DNA from 2 places in the Photobacterium makurazakiensis genome. Region 1 is predicted to be linked to the other one. Evidence: predicted binding sites of a transcription regulator. Region 1 holds the regulator's gene; the other holds the start of a gene.
What was found. The regulator MetJ, encoded in region 1, represses methionine synthesis genes. The targets are predictions, from matches to a motif close to TTAGACNTNTANANGTCTAA.
Positions count from the first base shown of each region.

Region 1 (4,014 bases):
GGCGGGTGCCACAACGGAGCGTGGTCTAATACCGCATAAAGTGGTTTGAGTTGTGCGAGCGGAAAGTCAGAGCGATCTGTAATAGCGATGACAATGCCGACCAATTGCTGACGCCCAAAAGGGACTTTGACTCGTCCACCAATGACGGGTGCTTGCTCGGGTTTGATTAAATAATCAAACTGTTTATCAAGGGGAACAGGAAGAGCCACTCGGGCTATATTGGGCGTCATATCTAACCGCAGAATCCGCATGTACTAAGATAGAGAAGTGTACCTTGCTAAGCCGCTAGCAGCAAAGCGGTGAAAAAAGGAGCGTATCTGTTGATCTGGGGAGGATGATTGATTACTATACGCCGCCTGAATTCGGTGTATTGGCTATGCTGCCGTTACACTATTATTATTAACGACGTGTGGTGCCCGGCTTTGGATCGGGAGAGCGACACGGCCTTACTTTTGAGGTTATCCCATGAAACAAGGTATCCACCCACAGTACACTGCAGTTAACGCTCGTTGTTCTTGCGGCAACACTTTCGTATTTAACTCTACTATGAGCAAAGACATCAACCTTGATGTATGCGATAAGTGTCACCCTTTCTACACTGGTAAGCAGCGTCAGGTTAGCACTGGTGGTCGTATCGACAAATTCAACAAGCGTTTCGGTGCTCTTTCTACCAAGTAATTGGCAGAAAATGTTGAAAGAAGAGGGATGCTACGGCGTCCCTTTTTTATGCCTATTTATTATAAGACTGAACATCCCTCGACCAATCTCTGCTTAATTTTCTACTAGTATCTTTATAATCAAGTGCATGCTGATGCATTAATTTATATCGCCCTGAATCAAAAAGACTGCACGAATAACTCTGTATAGGTTTAACTGTGCGATTATATTCCGTGATTGAAAGCGATGAAATTGATAGTTATTGACCACTTTTGTCTTTACTTGACTATTCCGCTCGGGAATTAATGGCATGACCAGATGTTCGATGCTAGGATTTTGTGCTGCTATAGAATATGCTTTACCTCTAAATTATTAAATAAAGTCACTTCCAGTCAGGATTTCGAACACTATGTCGTCTGAAGATTTTCGCCAACAAGCTTTGCACTACCATGCCTACCCAGTACCAGGCAAAATTGCCGTTGAACTCACTAAGCCAGCTAATACTGTAGAAGATCTTGCTCTCGCTTATAGCCCAGGTGTGGCTGAGCCAGTTCGTGAAATCGCACAGAATGCTGAGAATGTTTATAAGTACACGGGTAAGGGCAACATGGTTGCTGTTATCACCAATGGTACTGCGATCCTTGGTCTTGGTAATTTAGGCCCATTGGCATCGAAGCCAGTCATGGAAGGTAAGGCGCTATTGTTTAAGCGCTTCGCTGGTCTAGATTCGATTGATATCGAAGTTAAACACCGTACGATCGATGAGTTTGTTGATACCGTTGCGAACATTGCTGACACCTTCGGTGGTATCAACCTTGAAGATATCAAAGCCCCAGACTGCTTCGAGATTGAAAAGCGTTTGATTGAGCGTTGTCATGTACCGGTTTTCCATGATGATCAGCACGGTACTGCGATTGTAACGGCTGCGGGCATGCTTAATGCACTTGAGCTTCAAGGCAAAGAAATTAGCGAAGCTGTGATTGTTTGTCTAGGTGCTGGTGCGGCTGCGGTTGCTTGTATGGAGCTATTGATCAAGTGTGGCGCACAGCGTGAGAAGATCTACATGCTTGACCGTAAAGGTGTGATCCATACGCGTCGTGACGACATTAATGAATATAAGCAACTATTCGCCAACAATACTGATAAGCGCACATTAGAAGATGTTATCGAAGGTGCTGATATCTTTGTCGGTGTATCTGGTCCAGATTTGCTTGCGCCAGAACTGCTTAAGCTCATGGCGGATCAGCCGATTGTTTTTGCCTGCTCAAACCCTGATCCAGAAATCAAACCAGAACTGGCCCATGCCGTTCGCGATGATTTAATTATGGGTACAGGCCGTTCTGATTACCCGAATCAGGTAAACAACGTTATCTGTTTCCCATTCATTTTCCGCGGTGCATTGGATGTGCGTGCGAGTGAAATTAATGATGAAATGAAATTGGCTGCGGTAAAAGCGATCCGTGAACTAGCCCAAGAGCCAGTACCTACGGAAGTGGTTAAAGCGGCAGGTGTCGATAAACTAGAGTTTGGCACCGACTATATTATTCCAAAACCGATGGACCCACGTTTGCTACCACGCGTTGCGAAGGCAGTCGCGCAAGCAGCGATTGATTCGGGTGTAGCTCGAATCGAGATGCCTGTCGGTTATATGGAAAGTTAATCTGCTTTAGATTACCTGACCAATAAAAAACCAGCCCCAGGCTGGTTTTTTGGTTTTTGTTGACGAGAAAAGTGAGGCTTACTCGTTAATGTCTTCGTACTTAATGCCCATCTCTTCCATCAGCGCTTTTGCTTCGGCTGGCAAGTCGTCAGGGCAATCTTTACGGATATCTTCATCGGTCGGCAGGGGCTGACCCGTGTATGCGTGCAAGAAAGCTTCACATAGCAACTCGCTGTTGGTGGCATGGCGTAAATTATTCACCTGACGACGAGTTCGCTCATCAGTTAAAATTTTAAGCACCTTCAATGGAATCGAAACAGTAATTTTTTTTACTTGTTCGTTTTTCTTACCGTGTTCCGCGTATGGACTGATGTATTCGCCATTCCACTCTGCCATTGTTAACCTTCTCAGCGATGTTTGATTGAATAAATATGATAGGAGTGAATTCTAGCCGGATTTACTGCCATAAGCAAAGACATGTAGACGTCTAGAAGTGTTGACGTCTTTTGCAAATATGGTTATGTTGTTGCATAAACGTTATTCGCAGCAGGGGCTCGCCCCGACAAGGAAAGTAATATGAGTGATAAGAAGCTTGCCACTATAGCCGTTCGTACTGGCATTGAGTCAGACTCTCAGCACAATGCCGTTGTGCCGCCGATTTACCTGACATCAACCTACAGCTTTCCTCGGTTGGGTGAGCTTCCACAATATGATTACTCTCGCTCTGGTAACCCTACCCGTAACATGCTCGCCGATGCCTTGGCAGAGCTCGAAGGCGGCGCGGGTGGCGTGGTAACCAGCTGTGGTACTGCTGCAATTAACTTACTCGCATCAGCCTTGCTTGGCCCAGATGATCTGGTTATTGCCCCACACGATTGTTATGGCGGTACTTATCGTTTGTTTAATACGCGAGCGACGAAAGGTGACTTTAAGGTCCGTTTTGTTGATCAAACCGACCCTGAGGCCTTGGCTCAAGCATTGGCATTAAAGCCAAAACTGGTTTGGGTTGAAACACCGTCTAACCCATTGCTACGAATTGTAGATGTTGCAGCATTGTGTGAATCAGCAAAGCAAGAAGGCGCATTGGTTGCGGTTGATAATACTTTCTTATCACCAATCCTTCAGCAGCCCATTGCACTAGGGGCTGATTTTGTGATCCATTCAACAACCAAGTACATCAATGGCCATTCAGATGTTGTCGGTGGTGTATTGATCTCAAAAGAAGCGGAGCAGGCCGAGACGATTGCTTGGTGGGCTAACTGCATTGGTGCAACGGGCGCACCGTTTGATGCTTATTTGACACTGCGAGGCTTACGAACCCTTGCACCAAGAATGCGGATGCATGAAGAAAACAGCGCCAAAGTGCTGGCTTATCTACAACAACAGCCGCTTGTGGGACAAATTTATCACCCAAGCCAGCCTGAACACCCTGGTCATGATATTGCGCTTAAGCAGCAAAAAGGCTTTGGTTCAATGCTGAGCTTTGAGATAGCAGGAACCTACTCGCAGCTTGAAGAGTTTGTTCACGGGCTGAAGTTTTTCTCACTGGCAGAGTCGCTGGGCGGTACTGAAAGTTTGATCTGTCACCCTGCCAGCATGACTCACCGTGCAATGTCGGATGAAGCGCAGGCAGAAGCGGGCTTGAAGCCTTCTTTATTGCGTTTATCCGTTGGTCTGGAAGATGCTGATGATCTGAT
Region 1 covers NZ_JAKJSJ010000013.1:151,554-155,567, forward strand. Annotated here, with positions in the region: gene priA (primosomal protein N') at 1-230, opposite strand, end outside; gene rpmE (50S ribosomal protein L31) at 466-678, shown strand; gene L4D09_RS06285 (malic enzyme-like NAD(P)-binding protein) at 1,067-2,317, shown strand; gene metJ (met regulon transcriptional regulator MetJ) at 2,396-2,713, opposite strand; gene L4D09_RS06295 (O-succinylhomoserine (thiol)-lyase) at 2,894-4,014, shown strand, end outside.

Region 2 (4,014 bases), on a different contig from region 1:
CACCAACAGCTTGAAGGGCGACGACCACTGCGCTCGATATCGTCAACGTCTGCGCCACTTCAAATTGGAATTGGCTGAACATCATGTTCGATACTGTGTTTGAGCCAGCGATGAAAGCACCAAGAGCACCAACTGTTGCGCTTAGCGCAGGGAAAGCATCACCCACAAGGCCAGCAGCAAAATTTGCGGTTGTTACAGGCATGCTGGCAAGATCGGCACTGTTCACTCCTGAGTTGATGAAGATACGTACCATAGGAATGGTGAACACGAGTACAAAACCAGCACCAATCAGCGTTTTGCTCGACTCACCAAAGGCTTTAGCAAGTGGCGCAACACTGCGAGATTGAAGAAGAACAGCTAGCAGGGCAACGAATACTAGAATGCCTCCAGGTAGGTACAGTGGCTGAATTGCAGTACTGATGCCTGTTTCACCCAGAATATTGGTGAAAGAAAGGCTTACGCTAACCAGCATCCCTTTGAAGTCTGCGCTAACACGACTGGCGACCAGAATCACAGCAAGCAAGACATAAGGTGCCCAAGCGAGTGCCATGCTCATTGGTTTAGTCTTATTTTCATCAAGGTTGATCTTCAGTGAACCAAGCCATTCTGCTGGCCACTTATCTTCTGACTCGAAGTCCCAAGTTGATTTAGGTACTAGGAAACCACGCTTGGCTGCTGAAACAACAACGGCTAAGCCAACCAGCCCACCAATCAGTGATGGGAACTCTGCACCTAGGAAAACACCGGTTAATGCATAAGGAATAGTAAAAGAGACACCGGCAAATAGTGCGAATGGCACAATATCAAGCCCTTCAGTCCAGCTTTTGTTTTTACCGAAGAAGCGGGTCAGCATCATTGCCATCAGTACAGGGATCATTGTCCCAACCGATGCGTGGATCAGCGCAACACTTGATGTAATTTGCTGAAGGTAAGCCTCCCAAGTTGAGCCGTTTGCGATTAAGGTTTCGGTAATATTATGGGTATCTAGCCCTTTGTTGACACCAACTATAATTGGCGTACCCACCGCACCGAATGATACCGGTGTTGATTGGATCATCATCCCCATCAATACAGCAGCAAGGGCAGGAAATCCGATAGCAACCAGCAGCGGGGCAGCGATAGCGGCTGGGGTACCAAAGCCTGAAGCGCCTTCGATAAACGAGCCGAAGCACCATGCAATGATGATGGCTTGGACACGGCGATCAGGCGAGATATTGGTAAACCCGTTGCGAATAGTGGCTATCGCACCAGTGTGTTTTAGTGTGTTGAGCAGGAAGATTGCGCCGAACACAATCCAAAGCACGGATACCGTAATACCAAGCCCTTGGAAGACAGATGCTAATACACGATTAGCAGCCATATCCCAAAACGTTAGTGCGATAACAACGGTAAGGCCAAAGGCGACAGGCATAGCTCTTTTTGCAGGCCAATTGAGACCGACCAGCAGTATCGCTGCCACCACAATTGGAGAGAAAGCCACTAAGGCCAGTAATGTTTCACTCATTGGTACATCCTCGTACAGGTATTATTTCATTTATCCGTTTGAAAGGGGTAGGTGATGCATTGTAATTATTATGTTTGTGATCTCTGTGTTAACGGGGTGTGAATTTACCCCTTTCATTTTTATTAATATAGGGAAATAATGAAAATGATTAATTCCAAAAGTGACATAATAGAATGCGTGCAGATGATTTAATTTTATTTTCCCAGGTCGTTGAGTTAGGCAGCTTTAGTAAGGTTGCTGAGCAGAATAACCTTACAAACTCAGTAGTTAGCAAGCGAATTGCGAGGCTAGAAGAGGAAATTGGCGTTCAGTTATTGTATCGAACAACGCGTAAATTAACTTTGACGGAAGCAGGCAAAGCTCTTACGCATGGCGCCAAAAATGTGAAGCAAGCGGCTCAAGAGGCTATGGATGCAGTTTCAGGTTTTGGCGAAAGTGTTAGCGGCCATATAAAAATGTCGGTTCCGAGTATTTCGGGTGATCTGATCTTGGCTGATGCAGTTGCGGAGTTCTGTAATATGCACCCCGGCCTAACAGTAGATATGTCACTCGATAACCGCTTTGTCGACTTGGTTGATGGCGGTTATGATTTGGTTATACGTACAGGCTATCTGGAAGATTCCAGCTTGATTGCCCGTCATATTCTTGATTCTCAATGGGTGGTATGCGCTTCCCCTTCTTATATTGCCCGTAATGGTAAACCGCTAAACCCTCAGGATTTAACACAACATAATTGTTTTCAATATGCCTACCAGACTACAGGTGCTACTGACTGGGAGTTCAAAGGTGATGAAGGTAATTATATAGTTAGGGTGTCAGGTAGTTTCACTACTGATAATGCGACTGCATTGCGAAAAGCCGCGCTTGGCGGGCATGGGATTGCCTATGTTCCCCGTTGTTTGGTATATCATGATTTTCGTAATGGTCAGCTGGTGGATATTTTCCCTGAATTGGTTGGAAAAAAACTCGGTATTTATGCTGTTTACCCATTTACGCGTCAGCCGCCTAAGAAAGTAAAGTTATTGATTGAGCATATCAAAACAAGATATTTGACGATTTCTCATTACTTTTAGTTACTTATAACTTTACTATTGTGAGTTTCAGGGGGACTTGGCTCTCGTGTCTCAAAGCTCACGCTTTATTTTCAGAAGCCTTTATCTATAAAAATGTTATTTAAGTTCAGCTTTTGCATTGGCATATATTCACTTTGGGAATAAATAATTCCTTTAAGTCCTATGCCTTACGGTAGAAGTACTTGAATTGTAATACACTCTGTATATTATGGACGTATAGATGTCTAAAGTAATGGGTGTCTAAAGCTGTATCTGTTTATTAAAGGATTAGTCATGAAGGAACATGCCAAGATGAAACGATGGATTCTATCTATAATCGCCTGTGTGAGCTTAGCGGCTTGTGGTCAAAAGGATGATTCGATTATCAAAATAGGAGCTACATCAGGGCCGCACGCTCAAGTTGTTGAGGCTGTAGCGATAGAGGCGAAAAAACAAGGCGTGAACATTGAGGTTATTGAATTCTCAGATTATATCACTCCAAACGCGGCTTTGGCCGATGGAAGTCTTAACCTTAATAGCTATCAGCATTTACCTTTTTTAGAAAACTACAATAACGGGAACAATGCCAATCTAGTCTCTATTGGTGAGTCAATACTTATGCGCATGGGGGTTTACTCTAATAAATATAGCTCTCTAGCCGATCTTCCTGACAACGCACAAATTGCCATACCCAATGATCCAACGAATGGTGGGAGAGGGTTGCTGCTTCTCGAAGAAGCAAAGCTGATCACCTTGAAACCTGATGTAGGTTTTACAGCAAGCCTGAATGATATTATTGATAACCCAAAAGGGTTGAAATTCGTCGAAGTAGAGGCTGCTCAATTGCCAAGGAGTCTTGATGACGTTGATGCCGCCGCTATCACCATGAACTATGTAATGTCTGCTGGGCTAAACCCACAGAAACAAGGTTTGTTTTTAGAAGCAAAAGATGCACCATTAGCGGTGATGGTGATTGCTGCTCGGGAAGACGAGAAAGATAACAGCGACTATCAAAAAGTGGTTAGCATTTTTCATTCTCAGCCGATAGCTGAATTTATGCAAGAAGCCTTTAATGGCACGATTGAGCCAGCAAGTTAAGTCTGATTTTTCTTGATGTAAATAAAGCCCCGAATGATAACTAAATTTGGGGTTTTATTGTATTAGAGTCCTCCCTTTTCACGTAAAGACGATAATCCACACGTAAATATCAAGATTCTAAAGCACCCCCGATTAGTTAAGTGTCTAATATTCGCGTTACGGGTAATAATTGGTTGATAAGATAACGATCTGTATTATATTTAGCCTTATGCTACCAAGTTACTTTGGACTTTATACAAACTTAGGAAGAGTATGCATTACGATATTTTTAATGGTGATGCCGATGGCATTATTGCATTGCTACAATTACGCTTAGCTGACCCCAAGCAAAGTATGTTGATCACTGGTGTAAAACGAGAC
Region 2 covers NZ_JAKJSJ010000023.1:28,023-32,036, reverse strand. Annotated here, with positions in the region: gene L4D09_RS11515 (L-lactate permease) at 1-1,504, opposite strand, end outside; gene L4D09_RS11510 (LysR family transcriptional regulator) at 1,678-2,577, shown strand; gene L4D09_RS11505 (MetQ/NlpA family ABC transporter substrate-binding protein) at 2,851-3,654, shown strand; gene L4D09_RS11500 (DHH family phosphoesterase) at 3,907-4,014, shown strand, end outside.
Region 2: L4D09_RS11505 (MetQ/NlpA family ABC transporter substrate-binding protein) is a predicted target of MetJ. The motif match lies at 2,786-2,805, and genes of this name have one in related genera.